3 regions of the Undibacterium sp. Ji49W genome follow, and region 3 is predicted to be linked to each of the others. Evidence: predicted binding sites of a transcription regulator. Region 3 holds the regulator's gene; each other region holds the start of a gene.

Region 1 (5,628 bases), on a different contig from region 3:
AATTTGATCAAGAATGATAAGCGGATTCACCGTGGCTGGTGATGTCCAGACCTTCACGTTCTTCATCTTCTGGTACACGCAAGCCAACCACCAGGTCAACCAGTTTGTAAGCGACCAGAGAAACAATGCCTGACCACAGGATGGTGGTACCAACAGCAGTTGCCTGCGTCAGGACCTGGCCCATCATGTCATACGGATCGGCAGACATTTTGTTGGTGACATAATCAAAAATACCTTGGCCGCCGAGGGATGGTGCAGCAAACACACCCGTCAACAAGGCGCCCAGGATACCGCCAACGCCGTGCACGCCAAATACGTCGAGGGAATCATCTGCACCCAGCAAACGTTTCAGGCCATTGACACCCCACAGGCAGATGATACCTGCCAACAGACCGATGATCAGTGCGCCCATAGGACCGACGAAACCGCAAGCTGGTGTAATCGCTACCAGACCTGCTACCGCACCGGATGCACCACCCAGCATGGAAGGTTTGCCTTTGGACATCCATTCACCAAATACCCAGGAAACAGTGGCCGCAGCAGTTGCCAGCAAGGTGTTGATGAATGCCAGGGCAGCAACGTCGCCTGCTTCCAGCGCGGAACCAGCGTTGAAACCAAACCAGCCCACCCACAACAGGGATGCACCAATCATCGTCATGGTCAGAGAGTGAGGAGCCATCGATTCTTTACCGTAGCCAACACGCTTGCCAATCAGATAGGCACCAACCAGACCGGCGACCGCCGCATTGATATGAACGACAGTACCACCAGCAAAATCAAGCGCGCCTTTTTGGAACAGGAAACCAGCCTTGGCAGTTTCTGTCGCCAGTGTTGCCGCATCTTTGATTGCATCAGGACCAGTCCAGAACCAGACCATGTGAGCAATCGGCAGGTAGCTGAAAGTGAACCACAAAACCACGAACAACAGCACAGCAGTGAATTTTGCACGTTCAGCAAATGCGCCGATGATCAGGCCGCAAGTGATGGCTGCAAATGTCGCCTGGAAGGCCACATAAGCAAATTCAGGAATGACCACACCCTTGCTGAAAGTCGCAGCGGTACTAAAAGTCGCCTTGGCCGGATCCCATATGCCTTTGAGGAACAGGCGATCAAACGAACCGATGAACTTGCCACCTTCGGTGAATGCCAGTGAGTAACCGTAGATACACCACAAGACAATGATCACCGCAAAGATCATGAACACCTGCATCAGGATGGACAGCATGTTCTTGGAACGAACCAGACCACCGTAGAACAAGGCCAGGCCCGGGATGGTCATCAGGATGACCAGCAAGGTGGCAACCATCATCCAGGCGGTATCGCCTTTATTGGGTGTAGGTGCCGGTGCTGCCGCAGCGGAAGCCGCAGCCGGGTCAGCCGCAGCTGCGGGTGCAGCTGGTGCCGATGCAGGCGCTGCCATTGCCGTAGAGGCAGGTGCTGCTACCGAAGCGGCAGGTGCTGATGCACTTGCCGATACGGCGACACTGGATGCTGCTGCAGCCTCTGGTTTGGCTGGTGCATCTTCGGCGATGGCCATCGATGCGAAACCCAGACTGACCAGTATGGCTGTCCCTGCCACTACATTCTTTAATAGTTTTTTCATGTGAACTCCCTGGTAGCCGATCAGAGTGCGTCGTTGCCGGTTTCACCGGTACGAATGCGCACAACTTGTTGCAAGTCGTAGACGAAAATCTTGCCATCGCCGATTTTGCCAGTGCGGGCAGCGGTTTCTATCGCTTCGATCGCACGGTCAACAATGGCATCATCCACGGCAGCTTCAATTTTTGTCTTCGGCAGGAAGTCAACAACATACTCGGCACCACGGTACAGCTCGGTATGACCTTTTTGACGGCCAAAGCCCTTCACCTCTGTCACAGTGATCCCCTGTACACCAATGGTGGACAGCGCCTCGCGGACTTCATCGAGCTTGAAAGGCTTAATAATTGCAGTAATCAGTTTCATGCTAGCCCCAAATGTTTAAAAGGTTTTGACTGCAGACAGTACCAATGTGGTCTTGCCTGTAAACTTGCCTGCCGGTGTTACGTACAGCTTTTTGTCTGCATTGGTACCCAGTGCTGCCAGGCCAAAGTTGACGCCAAAGAATTCCTTGTTGATGCCGATTTTCCAGTCAGAGTAGGACGATGCGCCATTGTTCTTGACTGTTTGACGACCAACATGCAGACCCAGCGTGTAACCTTCAGGCAGTTCAATATTCGCGCCCAGATCCAGGTAGCCACTGTTTTTACTGTTGACGAAGCCGAACAGGTTGGTCACAGAATGCGAGTATTTTGCATACACAGGACCGGTACCGATCTGGCCATAGATTTCTGTCGTATTGGCATCAGCAAAACCTGCCACCTTGTTCAGGCCATTGGATGGGTAGATGTAAGTCAGCACACCAACGTCATAGGAAACATCCTTGACGATCTCGCCTTTTTTACCGGCATAGATATCCCATTCGATATCGCCACTACCACCAGCATCCTTGGTCCATTTGATAGTCGACAACCAGGTACCAGCATAAAAACCGCTAGGGTTATTCACATAGTCAGCACCGCCCTGCAAGGCAGGATCAAGACGGGATTGCGAAATAGCACGATAACGGTATTCACTGACTACGCCGACGTTGAAGCTGACTTCGTTGTCCGGCTTGGCATCTTCTGCCTGGGCAAAACCACCGAAGAATGATGTGGCTACAGCAGCGGCGATCACTAATTTTTTCATTGCGCTTCCCCCTAGTTAATTAAGATTTGAATCGAATTAAACCTTTGTGCATTCATCACATACTTGCAAATACCACTGCATGAACGCCTGAATTTTCTTTTCATATCCCTGTTAGCAGGAGTCGTGCCAACTGCGCAATTTTCTACGTAGTACCCGAAATACCTCTGGCAATACCAATAACCATCAGGGGCAGATGCGTTATCATTCCCTTATGGGTAAAATGGCAAGCGAACATTACGGCCTTACCGCACCAATAAAATGCACCGATTTTTCTGCACAAAAAAGTGGCGCAGGCAAATTTGCACCATGCAGGTGCAAATTTAAAATAGAGGATGGAAAATGAATAAGCAAAATTTCTTTAATGACATGCAAGCCAAAGTCAACCAGGTACTGGAAAACTCGCCTGCCAAAGATATCGAAAAAAACGTCAAGGCCATGATGAGCCAGGGGTTTTCCAAACTGGATCTGGTGACCAGAGAAGAATTTGATATACAGGCGCAGGTACTGGCCAAGACCCGCGCCAGGCTGGAAGCACTGGAAGCACGGGTCGCCGCCCTCGAAGCACAGCAAAACAACAAGTAAACAATAGCCGCCAGCCGATGTCGCTCGCCGTCCTCAAAAGCCGCGCCCTGAATGGCATGGATGCACCACAAGTTACCGTGGAAGTGCATCTGGCCAACGGTTTGCCAGCCTTTACCATCGTCGGGTTGCCTGAAACCGAGGTCAAGGAATCCAAGGACAGGGTCAGGGCTGCGCTACAAAATGCACGCTTTGATTTTCCGGCCAAGCGGATTACCGTCAACCTGGCCCCGGCTGACCTGCCGAAAGAATCTGGCCGTTTTGATTTGCCCATCGCACTGGGCATACTGGCCGCCTCCGGACAAATCCCCGCAGATGCGTTGGACCAGTATGAATTTGCCGGTGAGTTATCACTTTCGGGTGAATTAAGACCGATACGCGGTGCGCTGGCGATGACCTTTGCCATCTGTAAAAGCCAGCAGCACACTAAACAAGTACCCGCCTTCATCCTGCCGCGCGCCAATGCCGATGAAGCTGCACTGGTCAGCGATGCCGCCATTTACCCGGCAGATTCATTGTTGCAGGTGTGCGCTCACTTTGCTGCGCTGGGTAATGACAGCAAGCTGGTACGTCACCGCGCCCATTCTCAGGTACAGCGGCCGCGCTATGCCGACTTTGCCGAAGTCAAAGGGCAATTGCAGGCCAAGCGGGCACTGGAAGTGGCGGCAGCGGGTTCTCATTCAGTCATCATGGTGGGCCCGCCAGGCACCGGCAAATCGATGCTGGCAGCCCGTTTCCCCGGCATTCTGCCAACCATGACCGATCAGGAAGCACTGGAATCAGCCGCTGTACTATCGCTGACATCCGGCTTTGCGATAGAGCGCTGGAAGGCCAGGCCTTACCGTTCACCGCATCACACAGCATCTGCGGTGGCGCTGGTTGGTGGCGGTAGCACGCCGCGCCCGGGAGAAATCTCATTGGCGCATCGCGGCGTGCTGTTCCTCGACGAGCTTCCCGAATTTGACCGAAAAGTACTGGAAGTCTTGCGTGAGCCGCTGGAATCGGGCCACATTACCATTTCAAGAGCAGCGCGGCAGGCGGATTTCCCGGCCAGCTTTCAGCTGATTGCCGCCATGAACCCCTGCCCTTGCGGTTATTTTGGGCACAGCAATGGCAAATGCCGCTGCACGCCGGACAACATCGCCCGCTATCAGGACAGGATATCCGGCCCGCTGCTGGACCGTATAGACTTGCAGATACAAGTCGGCGCCCTGCCCCACGCAGATTTGCTGAAACAGGCAGATGGCGAAGCCAGCCAGGATATACACGCCCGCGTGGAAGCTGCTTTTGCCCAGCAGCAGCTACGCCAGGGCAAAGCCAATAACCTGCTGTCCACCACAGAAATCGACGAATACTGCCGCCCTGACAACAGCGCCGAACAGTTACTGCGCAATGCCATGAACAAGTTCAGTTGGTCTGCGCGCGCCTATCACCGTGTATTAAAAGTGGCCCGCACCATTGCCGACCTGGCAGGTGCCGGACAAATCACGGCTGCCCATGTGGCTGAAGCCATACAGTACCGACGGGCGCTGAGGGAGCATTAAGCAATTTCGTTATGCGCTTTAATTCAGCACTTTAATTCATAGGACTTACGCAAAACGGTCCCAGCAAGGCGTAGCGACGAAGACAGTACTTTAGTACGGCGAGGAGCTGCAACGCAGCTGGGGCAGTTTTGCGTAAGTCCTAATTCAGCACTTTCAGCAGTCTTGCTACTCCACATGAAAGGCGTGGTCATGGCCGAATCCAGTTTTCAAAACAAAGCCCCTTCCGCACCAACGGAAGCCAGGGTGGGTTTGGCGACAGAAAACGGCTTGCACGACAATCAAAGTTCGGCAGCGAGGGGAAATTCGGTACTCAATCCATATACCGGTGACAATGGCACGGTTGCCACACAACTCGTCGATAATCGCCCCGCCACCAGACAGTTCAACACCTACAGCAATATGGCACAAAATAGCCGGCGTGCTACCCAGCTCAAGGCGGTGCAGGCAATGATGGCAAGTAGCAAAGCCGCGGTACAACTCAAAACCATGCAGGCAATGCTGGATGGCCATGAAAGTACTGACGAGCCGCTGCAAGCCAGGCTGGCTGACCAAGGCAAGGCACAACTGGCAGGACAAAGTGAACCCAGAGCGAATAACACCGGCTTGCCCAATCAGTTGAAGGCAGGCATAGAGTCGCTTTCCGGCATGAGCATGGATCACGTGCAGGTCAACTACAACTCGGACAAACCCGCGCAGCTGAACGCCCATGCCTATGCACAGGGTAGCGAGATTCACGTCGCCCCCGGCCAGGAACAGCATCTGCCGCACGAGGCCTGGCATG
Region 2 (5,628 bases), on a different contig from region 3:
AGGCATGGCGTTGCCCGGCCGTCCTGATCTGCCATGACATCGCATGCTGGTTTTGCTCGGCACGCGGTGTCAGGCGCAGTTGCTGTATGGTATAGGTCAGTGGTGCAGAATAACGGTATATGGTCTCGTGACGAATGATAAGTTGCATGATTTTCCAGGTGATCTAAGCTGCCAGCGGAACCAGGAAGTCACGGCTGACACGATTACCCAGCTCAAAAATATTTTCCAGGAATGTGGTCAGGGTATCATGCAGACCGGCATCCAGTATTTCTTCTATGCGGGCAAATTTCAGTTCTGCATGCAGTTTGCCAGCAAAACGTTCTGTATCAGCAGACACATCATTACGTACCTCGCGCAGATTGGCGACCACTTCATCCATGCAGGCCAGCAGCGAACGCGGCATATCACCACGCAATATCAATAATTCGGCCACCCGTTCAGGAGTGATCACATCGCGATATACCTTGCGATAAATTTCAAAGCCCGATACCGAACGCAGCAGCGCTGCCCAGTAGTAAAATTCTCTTTGAAGGCTATCATTGCCACGCTGGCTTTCTTTCGCACCATGGAATTTCACGTCCAGTATGCGCGCCGTATTATCAGCACGTTCAATGAAAGTGCCAAGACGGATGAAATGCACGGCCTCATCTTTCAGCATGGTACCCAGGGTAACGCCACGTGACAGATGGGAGCGGTATTTGACCCATTCAAAAAACTGGCTGGGGTCATTTTCCAGCACATGGTCAGACAATCTTTCCTGCATGTCCAGCCAGGTGGCATTCTGGGTTTCCCATACTTCCGTGGTCAGCGTACCGCGCACGGCACGGGCATTTTCACGTGCTTCTTTCAGGCAGGAGGCAATCGATGACGGGTTCATGGGATCTTTCACCATGAAATCGAGTACATCTTTTTTGGTCAGTATTCCATATTGATGGTCAAAGGCAGACTGCAATTCAGAGATGCCGAGCATGGCACGCCAGCCCTGTTCGGCATCTTCTGCCGACTGCGGCAACATGGAAGTCTGGATATTCACATCCAGCATGCGTGCGGTATTTTCAGCGCGTTCGGTATAACGCGCCATCCAGAACAAGTGATCAGCAGTGCGGCTTAACATGGTATTTTCCCTCAATCTTCAAAACCTGTTGCAACATTCAATGGCAGCCCGGCATTCGTGCACCAGGATGAGAAGGTGCATGAGGCGATTAATTTTCCAGTATCCAGGTATCCTTGGTACCGCCCCCCTGTGAAGAATTCACAACCAGTGAACCTTCTTGCAGGGCGACGCGGGTCAGACCACCCGGCACCATGGAGATATGCTTGCCCGACAAGACAAAAGGACGCAAATCAATATGTCGCGGGGCGATGCCGTTTTCCACAAAGGTCGGGCAGGATGACAATGCCAGCGTAGGCTGAGCGATATATCCGTCCGGCTTGGCCAGCAGGCGTTGACGGAAATCTTCTATCTGCTGCTTGCTGGACGCAGGCCCGACCAGCATGCCGTAACCGCCGGCGCCATGTACTTCCTTGACCACCAGTTCGGACAGGTTGGCCAGGGTGTAGGACAGGTCTTCCGGTTTGCGACATTGGTAGGTAGGCACGTTATTCAATATCGCGTCTTCAGACAGGTAAAACTTGATCATGTCCGGTACAAAAGGATAGATGGATTTGTCATCTGCCACACCGGTGCCGATGGCATTCGCCAGCGTGACCCGGCCAGCGCGATAGACCGACAGCAAGCCAGGTACACCGAGTGAAGAATCCGGGCGGAAGGCCAGCGGATCAAGAAAATCATCATCAATGCGGCGATAAATCACGTCTACCCGCTTAGGGCCCCGTGTGGTACGCATGAAGACGGCATTGTCATTGACAAACAGATCCTGCCCTTCCACCAGTTCCACGCCCATTTGCTGCGCCAGGAAAGCATGTTCAAAATAGGCAGAGTTATACATGCCGGGAGTCATGACCACTACCGTAGGATCATCCCCCCCCATAGGTGCAACCGAGCGCAAATTGTCCAGCAACATATCGGGATAGTGATCGACCGGGGCAATCTTGTTGCGGGTAAACAGCTCGGGGAAGAGGCGCATCATCATCTTGCGATCTTCCAGCATATACGACACGCCGGAAGGTACACGCAGATTATCTTCCAGCACATAAAACTCGCCTTCACCGGCGCGCACGATATCCACACCGGCAATATGGGCATAAATATCGGAAGCCACCGAAATACCCTGCATTTCTGGCCGGTATTGGGCATTTTTGTAGATTTGTCCGGCAGGGATAATGCCTGCCTTGATGATTTTCTGGTCATGATAAATATCATGAATGAACATGTTCAGTGCCTGTACCCGCTGCACCAGGCCTTTTTGCAATTGCGCCCATTCATTCGCAGGAATGATCCTGGGGATGATATCGAAGGGAATCAGGCGCTCAGTACCAGCATCGTCGCCATAGACGGCAAAGGTGATACCAACGCGACGGAAGCTGAGGTCGGCTTCGGCGCGCTTGCGCTGTAGCCTGTCGGCAGACTGCTGTGCCAGCCAGTTGCAAAATTCGCGATAGTGCTCGCGGGTGTGACTGTTGTTGCCGGGGTTACCGAGCGTGCCAAGCGTGCCTGCATAGTCGGCCGCCATTTCATTGAAAAATTTTGCCATGTTCAAGTCTCGCAGTTACAGTACTACAACAGCATATCAAGAAACGTGCCAGTTCTTGTGCTGATTTGCAGCGAGCGAATTTTTCTCAGGCGGATGTTGTTTGGCGAGCAAAACATGCTTGCGGGATGCAAGATGTAGGAGTATGCAGGAATATTTGGGAGAAACGCACAAGCTGGCTGGCAGCTTGCGCGGGTACGATACGGTTTGAAAAGCTATACTTACACTACGATAGTCTGATGCTCATCACCTGCACGTGCACGGATTTCACCAATACGGTACACGGTTTCACCGGCTGCGGCCAACTGGGCCAAGGCAGCGTCTGCCAGTTCAGCAGCAACAATCACCACCATGCCGATACCGCAGTTGAATACGCGGTGCATTTCTGCATCAGCGACGCCGCCGTGCTGTTGCAGCCAGGTGAACAGCGGTGGCAATGTCCATGCGTCTTTGTGCAGGACCGCAGTCAGTTTGTCACCCAGTACACGTGGAACGTTTTCGACCAGGCCACCACCGGTGATGTGGGCCATGCCTTTGACTTCCAGGGACTCCATCAGGGCCAGCAGTGGTTTAACGTAGATGCGGGTAGGTGCCATCAGGGCATCGCCCAGGCTGCGGCCATGGAAATCAGCACTCAGGTCTGGCTTGGCGACTTCGATGATCTTGCGCACCAGCGAGAAACCGTTGGAATGGATGCCGGAAGAAGCCAGACCCAAAATCACGTCACCTGGCTGGATTTTGCTGCCATCAATGATTTTCGACTTCTCTACGGCACCTACCGCAAAACCGGCCAGGTCATATTCGCCATCAGGATACATGGACGGCATTTCGGCGGTTTCTCCACCGATCAGAGCACAACCCGCCTGTTCGCAACCAAAGGCCACGCCCTTGATAACGTCGGTGGCGGTTGCCACGTCCAGCTTGCCGCAGGCAAAATAGTCGAGGAAGAACAGTGGTTCCGCACCCTGTACCAGAATGTCATTGACACTCATGGCCACCAGGTCGATACCAACGGTGTCATGCTTGTTGAGGTGGAAAGCCAGTTTCAGCTTGGTGCCCACGCCATCAGTGCCGGAAACCAGGACAGGTTCCTTGTATTTTTTGCTGACTTCAAACATGGCGCCAAAACCGCCTATGCCAGCCATGACACCTTCGCGCATTGTTCGTTTGGCAAAAGGTTTGATGGCGTCAACCAAGGCGTCGCCAGCGACCATATCGACACCAGCGTCGGCGTAAGAGAGAGAAACAGGGGTAGAAGTGCTCATGATATTCGGCAATAGGGGCAGGAGGCGGTAAAATAGAGAAATTGCCAGAAAAGTCCGGCAAAACCGCTATTTTAACAAATTGACCGCGAAAACTCTGTTTTTTGGGACCATGCAGCAAATTTGATAACATTTTGACTACTAACCAGCCATAAAAATGCCATTTTCTTTTACGTCGGAGCAAAAACAATCCATGCTGTGGCTGGCCCTGGCATTTGGCCTGCTGTTACTGCTGTCACTGCTGGGTCCGGTGCTGATGCCCTTCATCGTCGCCAGTATCCTGTCCTATGTGCTGACCCCCTGGGTGGACAAGCTGTGCGCCCTGCGCATACGCAAATTCAACCTGCCGCGTTCAGTGGCGGCCACACTGATCATCGTAGTCCTGATTGCGGCAATACTGGCTATGGTCCTGATCATGGTACCTATCCTGCAAAAGGAAGTACCGCAATTCCAGGATCAGATTCCACGTTTCTTCGACAAGCTGGATCAGATGCTGGCTCCCATGTTGTCTGAATTTGGCATCAAGGTACGTCTCGACAGCAATGGCATCAAGGCTTTACTGACGGAACAGATGGCCAGCAGCGGTGATGTCATCGGTAAAGCCGTCCTGAATTCGATACGTGTTGGTGGCACTGCTCTGCTCGGTATGGTCGCCAATTTATTGCTGATCCCCATCGTACTGTTTTATCTGCTGATGGACTGGCATGTACTGATCAAGCGCCTGAGTCATTTCATACCGCGCCGCTTTGTCAAACAAACTGCCAGTGCAGTCGCCGAAGTCGATGAATTGCTGGCGCAATACCTGCGCGGGCAAATTCTGGTGATGATCGTGCTGGCCGTGTATTACTCGGTCGCACTCAGCATCGCCCGTTTTGACCTGGCGCTGCCGGTCGGCATCATTACCGGCTTTCTGGTGTTCATCCCTTACCTGGGTTACGGACTGGGGCTGGTACTGGCGCTGATCGGTGCTATCCTGCAATTTGATGGCTTTAGCGGTCTGGTTTCTGTCGCCATTATTTATGGCATAGGCCAAATGCTGGAATCGTTTTATCTGACACCACGCCTGGTGGGTGAGCGCATAGGCTTGCATCCCCTGACCGTGATTTTTGCCTTGATGGCATTCGGGCAACTGTTTGGTTTTATCGGCATCCTGATTGCCCTGCCTGCTTCAGCCATCGTCTCGGTTGCCGTCAAGCACTTGCGTGTGTCTTACATGAATAGCTCTTTTTATCGTCAGACATGAGGCAATTATTACTGGATCTGGACGCGCAGAAATTGCCGTCCCTTGCCACCTTTGTGGTCGGGCAAAATGCTGAACTGGCACAGTTGCTGGGCCTGTTTGCCCAGCGCATTACCAGTCAGTATGGTGAACGCTCGGTCTATATCTGGGGCGAAGCCGGTGCCGGCAAGACCCATTTGCTGCATGCACTGGCTGATGATGCCTCGGCCCGCTATATCCCGGCTGATGCACCGGAAAGTGCCTTTGACTTCACCGAAGGCGTCAGCCTGTATCTGCTGGACGACTGTGACCAGTTGCCACCGCTGAACCAGATCGCAGCCTTCAATCTGTTCAATGAAGCCCGTGCCCATGGCGGTTTTTTGGTCGGTGCCGGCAATCACCCGCCCATGATTTTGAATGTACGTGACGACTTGCGCACCCGTTTTGGCTGGGGTCTGATCTATCAGGTGCATGGTCTGACCGACGAAGACAAGAT
Region 3 (5,628 bases):
CGAATGCCCATGCAGAAGTCAGGCAAAGAGTGCATTACGTCACCACGGCCAGTGGCGGCAAAGGTGCGGCACGGGAAGTTTGCGACTTCATCCTGCGCGCCCAGGGTAAATATGAAGAGGCTATCGGGGCTTACCTGTCATGAAACAACATATGACCATAGACCGTTTCCGCATCTGGCTGGCAGTCATACTGCTGGGCATGATGACCCTGGGTACCATCTGGGTGATGGAAGTCATACGGCGGAATGCGAATGATGAACAGAACCGTTCATCTGCCCGTTCGGCACCGGATTACTATGTAGAAAAATTCAATTTTATCCGGCTGTCAAATAATGGCAAGGCAAATTACCACATCACTGGTGAACGCCTGATTCATCTGCCGCGCAATGACAATATAGAAATTCAGCGCCCGCAAATCAACAGCTTTGATGTTGATCGCCCGCCTTTGCATCTGCTGGCTGACCTGGCCGTGGTGTCGCAAAAATCCACGGTCACCACGCCCAAGCGTGAACATGATGAAGTACGTCTGTATGACAACGTCAGCATGGAAAGACCCGAAGGCCTGAGCTCACAATTCATGCGCCTGGAAACCAGTTATTTGTTGCTGTTACCCGACGATGATATTGTCAAAACTGACAAGCCTATCACCGTCAAAACAGGAAAAGTGGACACCACCGCCGTAGGTATGGTGGCCAACAACTCCACCCAACATCTGGCGCTGCTAAGTAAGGTACGTATTCACTTGAAAAAACGTGAACGCGAACCAGTTGCCCCTACACCATCCAAATAGAGAAAGCGATATTTGCCAATGAAAAATATGAAATTGATACGCTCCCTTAGCCAATGCCTGGGACTGGCTTGTTTAGCTTTAATCTATACGCCAGCAGGTGCAGAAAAAGCCGACAGTTTCAAGGAGACAACCATCGAGGCCGGTTACTCTGAAAGCGATGGAAAAACCAGCGTGCGCGTCTTGTCCAAAGGCGTACAACTGGTGCGCGGCACCCTGGTCGTCAATTCGGAAAAAGCCGTCGTTACCGAAGCCCCGAACGGTGACCAGTTTGTCGTACTGACTGGTGGCGTCAGCAAAAAAGTCAGCTTCCGGCAAAAACGCGATGGCGGCCCGGACCTGTGGGTAGAAGGTGAAGCGGACCGTGCGGAATACAATCAGACGACAGAAATCGTCAAGTTCATTTCCAAAGCCAAAGTGCGCTACCTGGAAGGCAAGAAGGTCACCCAGGAACAAGAGGGCGAATACCTGTCCTATGACAGTAAAAATGATATCGCCATCGGTACCAATTCAACCACGGGCCAGCATGTAGACGGTGCCGGCCGCGTCAAAATCACCCTGCAACCCAAACAGACCAATTAAATGACTGCCACGCCTAGTACCTTGCTCGTCAAGGGATTGCAAAAACGTTATGGCGCGCGCCAGGTGGTGCGTGACGTATCGCTGGAAGTGAAAAGCGGTGAAGTGGTTGGTTTGCTGGGCCCGAATGGTGCCGGCAAAACCACCTCCTTCTACATGATCGTTGGCCTGGTGCCGTCCGACGCTGGCGATATCACGATTGATGCTGTCAATATCTCACAATTGCCAATACACCAGCGGGCCGTGCTGGGGTTGTCTTACCTGCCACAGGAAGCTTCGGTATTTCGCAAGCTGACGGTAGAAGAAAATATCCGTGCCGTGCTGGAATTGCAAAAAGATGCCAATGGAAAATTTCTTTCCGAGAAATCCATCGTCAAAAGGCTCAATGCCCTGCTGGCCGATTTGCAGATTGAAAAAATCCGGGAAAGTCAGGCACTGTCACTATCAGGCGGCGAACGCCGGCGTGTAGAGATTGCCCGCGCACTGGCCACCAACCCGCGCTTCGTTTTGCTGGATGAACCCTTTGCCGGTGTTGATCCGATCGCCGTGATTGAAATCCAGCGCATTGTGCGTTTCCTCAAGGAACGTGGCATCGGCGTATTGATTACCGATCATAACGTGCGTGAAACTCTGGGCATCTGTGATCATGCCTACATCATCAATCAGGGGGCCGTACTGGCCAGCGGCAAGCCGGATGACATCATACAAAATGAATCCGTGCGGCGCGTCTATCTGGGAGAACATTTCCGGATGTGACGGGAATCATCATGAAACAAAGCCTGCAACTACGCACGTCCCAGCATCTGGCATTAACGCCTCAATTGCAGCAATCCATACGGTTGCTGCAATTGTCCACATTGGAATTGCACCAGGAGCTGGAAACCCTGCTCATAGAAAATCCCATGCTGGAGCGTGTGGATGACCCGCTGGACCACGCAGTACGCCTGCTGGCAGACGGTGCCATCAATACCAGCAGCACAGCAGCAGACGCCGGCATGGAAGCGCCAGCATCCCGCGAAGAAAGCAGCACAGCTACAGAACCTCAGGCTGACGCTGATATCGCCGTCAGCAATGACACAAGCAGCTCCAGCGAAGAAGACTGGGGTTTTGACGACGTGCATCATGGCAGCAAAAGCAGTGACGATGAAGATGGCAGGCCACAACTGGGTGCCGCCCACATTACACTGCGAGAACATTTACAAGAACAAATGCGTCTGAACCTGCGCGAGCCACGTGACCGCGCCCTGGTCGAATTGATGATTGATGCCATCGACAACAATGGCTACCTGACAGAAACCCTGGATGAAATCCATGCCAGCCTGCCACTGGAATTGTGCGTCGAGCCAGAAGAACTGGCATTTGCCCTGAACATGCTGCAAAGCTTTGATCCGGCAGGTGTGGGCGCTCGCACACCATCTGAATGCCTTGCCCTGCAAATCAAGCGCTTGCCTAAAATTGCTTTCGTGACACGCAGACTGGCTTTGCAAATTGTTGAAACGCAACTGACTTTATTTGCACAAAGAGATTTCACCAAACTCAAGAAAATCCTCGACTGCGATGATGAAGATTTGCGCGACGCACAAACCGTCATCCGCCTATGCAAGCCCCGCCCAGGTATCGATTTTGCAGTCGATGAATCGGATTATGTCGTGCCAGATGTCATTGTCAAAAAATCAGCCAATGGCTGGCAAGTCTCGCTGAATCAGGATGTCATGCCCAAATTGCGTGTCAGCAGCATGTATGCCAACATCATGAAACAAAATCGTGGGGAAGGCGGGCTCGGCTCACAGTTGCAAGAGGCACGCTGGCTGATCAAGAATATGCGGCAGCGTTTCGATACCATTTTGCGCGTTGCACAAGCCATAGTTGAAAGACAACGCAATTTTTTCACGCATGGTGCTGTTGCCATGCGCCCCCTTGTTTTGCGCGAAATTGCTGATACACTAGGATTACACGAGAGCACTATCTCGCGTGTAACAACCCAAAAATACATGCTGACCCCCCACGGCATGTTTGAGTTGAAATACTTTTTCGGCAGCCATGTCGCGACGGAAACAGGGGGGGAAGCATCTTCCACCGCGATACGCGCACTCATCAAGCAGTTGATAGGAGCAGAAGACCAGAAAAGCCCACTCTCTGATAGCAAAATTGCAGACATGCTGGGTGAACAGGGCATGGTAATTGCCCGACGGACAGTTGCCAAATACCGTGAAGCCCTCAAAATCCCCCCAGTGAGTTTGCGTAAATCTTTGTAAGCAAGTCCTTGTAATCACGGTTTGAATTGCTATATATGATTTAGCTCAAGGCAATAAGACAGCAATGAGCTTATCGTTACAGCAAGCAACATCACTATAGGAGCACAGTATGAATCTCACCATCAGTGGACATCACGTCGAAGTAACTCCTGCAATTCGTGAATATGTACATACCAAACTAGAACGTATCAGGCGACACTTCGACCAGGTCATTGATATCGCCGTCATCCTGACGGTGGACAAGCTCCGGGAAAAGGAAAAACGACACAAAGCGGACATTAATTTGCATATCAGTGGCAAAGATATCCATGTAGAAAGTCTGGCGCATGATCTGTATGCAGCTATCGATACACTGATAGATAAACTTGATCGTCAGGTCATCAAGCATAAAGACAAGATACAAAACCATCAGCACGACGCCATCAAGCACATACCTGATCCGGCATCGGCTTCATAAGACCCCAGTCCTTACCTTAACAGGGTTGTGGACATCCAAAACAAGGACGCTACAGGCGTCCTTTTTGCTGGATGATAGGTTTTTTGTAGATATCGTTTCTGACATTTCAAATAAATAATTTACTTTTATTGCTGTTTGTAGCATGCGTTGCTCAACAAGCTGCGAGTTAGTTGATTCACGGCATTTTTATTGGCGTCATTCCAGCGTGGGTTTGGCTGGAATCCAGCGGCGTTCTATGTATGCCGTGTCGCCCGTTATATGCCACACTTTGATTAAGACGATCGCCCTCCGTGGACACAAGCCGGGTCTCGGCCCGGCAGCCGAGATACTTTCTTTTGCGTCGCCAAAAGCAAGTATCCAAAGAAAAGGCGACCGCAGACTCGCCCTACGGGTGCTTGCGCTGCGCTTCAGCATAATTTGTGCATCACAAAAAATGGGAATATCCGCAACTCGCTTCGCTCAAACATCGGATCTTCTCTTTCCATTTTCTGTGACGCACAAATTACATCGGCCCAAGCGGTTGAAGATCAACAACAACAACAACAACAACAACAACAAACATCTCGCCCCTGCATCATTTCCTCATAAGCATATACACCCCGTGACGCCCACGTCCGACAAAGCTAAAATAGCAGCTTCATCCTCTACCCTGCATAGTCAACCACCATGAGCCAATTTGTACTCACCTCCGTCAAGAACAACATCGGCTATATCATCCTGGATAGACCCAAAGCACTGAACTCGCTGTCTCTCGATATGGTTAGAGCGCTGACAACGACCTTGCTGGCCTGGCAGGATGATCAAAGCGTGCGGGCAGTATTTATCCATGGCAGCAGTGAAAAGGCATTTTGTGCAGGTGGTGATATCCGCTTCTTTTATGATGTAGGCACCGCAACACCAAAAGGTGATTCTGCCTTGCTGGAAGATTTTTTCACCGAAGAATATGCACTAAATCATTTAATTCATTTCTACCCCAAACCTTATATCGCGCTGATGAATGGGGTCGTCATGGGAGGTGGTATGGGTATCGCCCAGGCAGGCAATGACTGCCGCCTGCGCATCGTCACGGAACGTACCAAAATGGCGATGCCGGAAGTGAATATCGGCCTGTTCCCGGACGTGGGTGGTGGTTACTTCCTATCACGTGCACCGGGACAAATTGGTACTTACATGGGTCTGACCGGTGAAGTCATTAACGCAGCCGATGCGCTGTATGCAGGGCTGGCCGATGTATTTATACCGACATCAAAATTGCCTGCCTTGATGCATCTTCTGGAACAAAATACCGCCACCGATGTACGAGCCGCAATACGCGAATTTGCGGTTCCTTTTGCTGATCAGGCACTCCCCGGCAACAGTAAGCTGGCCGCAAACAGATCAGGCATTGATGCCCTGTTCAGCGGAAACTGTGCAATCGAGATCAGCAACAACTTGCAGCAAGACACATCTGATTTTGCACAACAGGCATTTGCCATCATGCAAAAACGTTCTCCACTATTGATGTCTGTCACGCTGGAACAATTACGGCGCAGCGCCAGCATTACCGTATC

Evidence for each region. The regulator sigma-54, encoded in region 3, starts transcription at its own class of promoters, with help from an activator protein. The targets are predictions, from matches to a motif close to TGGCANGNAANCTGCTTT.
Region 1: a site for sigma-54 is predicted at 2,836-2,853, ahead of ACO0LK_RS16920 (TorF family putative porin). Genes of this name have one in related genera too.
Region 2: a site for sigma-54 is predicted at 2,688-2,705, ahead of ACO0LK_RS06715 (circularly permuted type 2 ATP-grasp protein). Genes of this name have one in related genera too.

What each region holds. Positions count from the first base shown of each region.
Region 1 covers NZ_JBMPOW010000013.1:81,627-87,254, reverse strand. Annotated here, with positions in the region: gene ACO0LK_RS16930 (ammonium transporter) at 8-1,603, opposite strand; gene ACO0LK_RS16925 (P-II family nitrogen regulator) at 1,624-1,962, opposite strand; gene ACO0LK_RS16920 (TorF family putative porin) at 1,978-2,724, opposite strand; gene ACO0LK_RS16915 (accessory factor UbiK family protein) at 3,064-3,306, shown strand; gene ACO0LK_RS16910 (YifB family Mg chelatase-like AAA ATPase) at 3,324-4,847, shown strand; gene ACO0LK_RS16905 (DUF4157 domain-containing protein) at 5,037-5,628, shown strand, end outside.
Region 2 covers NZ_JBMPOW010000004.1:216,534-222,161, forward strand. Annotated here, with positions in the region: gene ACO0LK_RS06705 (transglutaminase family protein) at 1-148, opposite strand, end outside; gene ACO0LK_RS06710 (alpha-E domain-containing protein) at 164-1,114, opposite strand; gene ACO0LK_RS06715 (circularly permuted type 2 ATP-grasp protein) at 1,203-2,654, opposite strand; gene purM (phosphoribosylformylglycinamidine cyclo-ligase) at 2,873-3,916, opposite strand; gene ACO0LK_RS06725 (AI-2E family transporter) at 4,071-5,156, shown strand; gene hda (DnaA regulatory inactivator Hda) at 5,153-5,628, shown strand, end outside.
Region 3 covers NZ_JBMPOW010000011.1:150,605-156,232, forward strand. Annotated here, with positions in the region: gene ACO0LK_RS15425 (KdsC family phosphatase) at 1-143, shown strand, start outside; gene lptC (LPS export ABC transporter periplasmic protein LptC) at 140-790, shown strand; gene lptA (lipopolysaccharide transport periplasmic protein LptA) at 818-1,369, shown strand; gene lptB (LPS export ABC transporter ATP-binding protein) at 1,370-2,122, shown strand; gene ACO0LK_RS15445 (RNA polymerase factor sigma-54) at 2,134-3,621, shown strand; gene hpf (ribosome hibernation-promoting factor, HPF/YfiA family) at 3,731-4,078, shown strand; gene ACO0LK_RS15455 (enoyl-CoA hydratase/isomerase family protein) at 4,745-5,628, shown strand, end outside.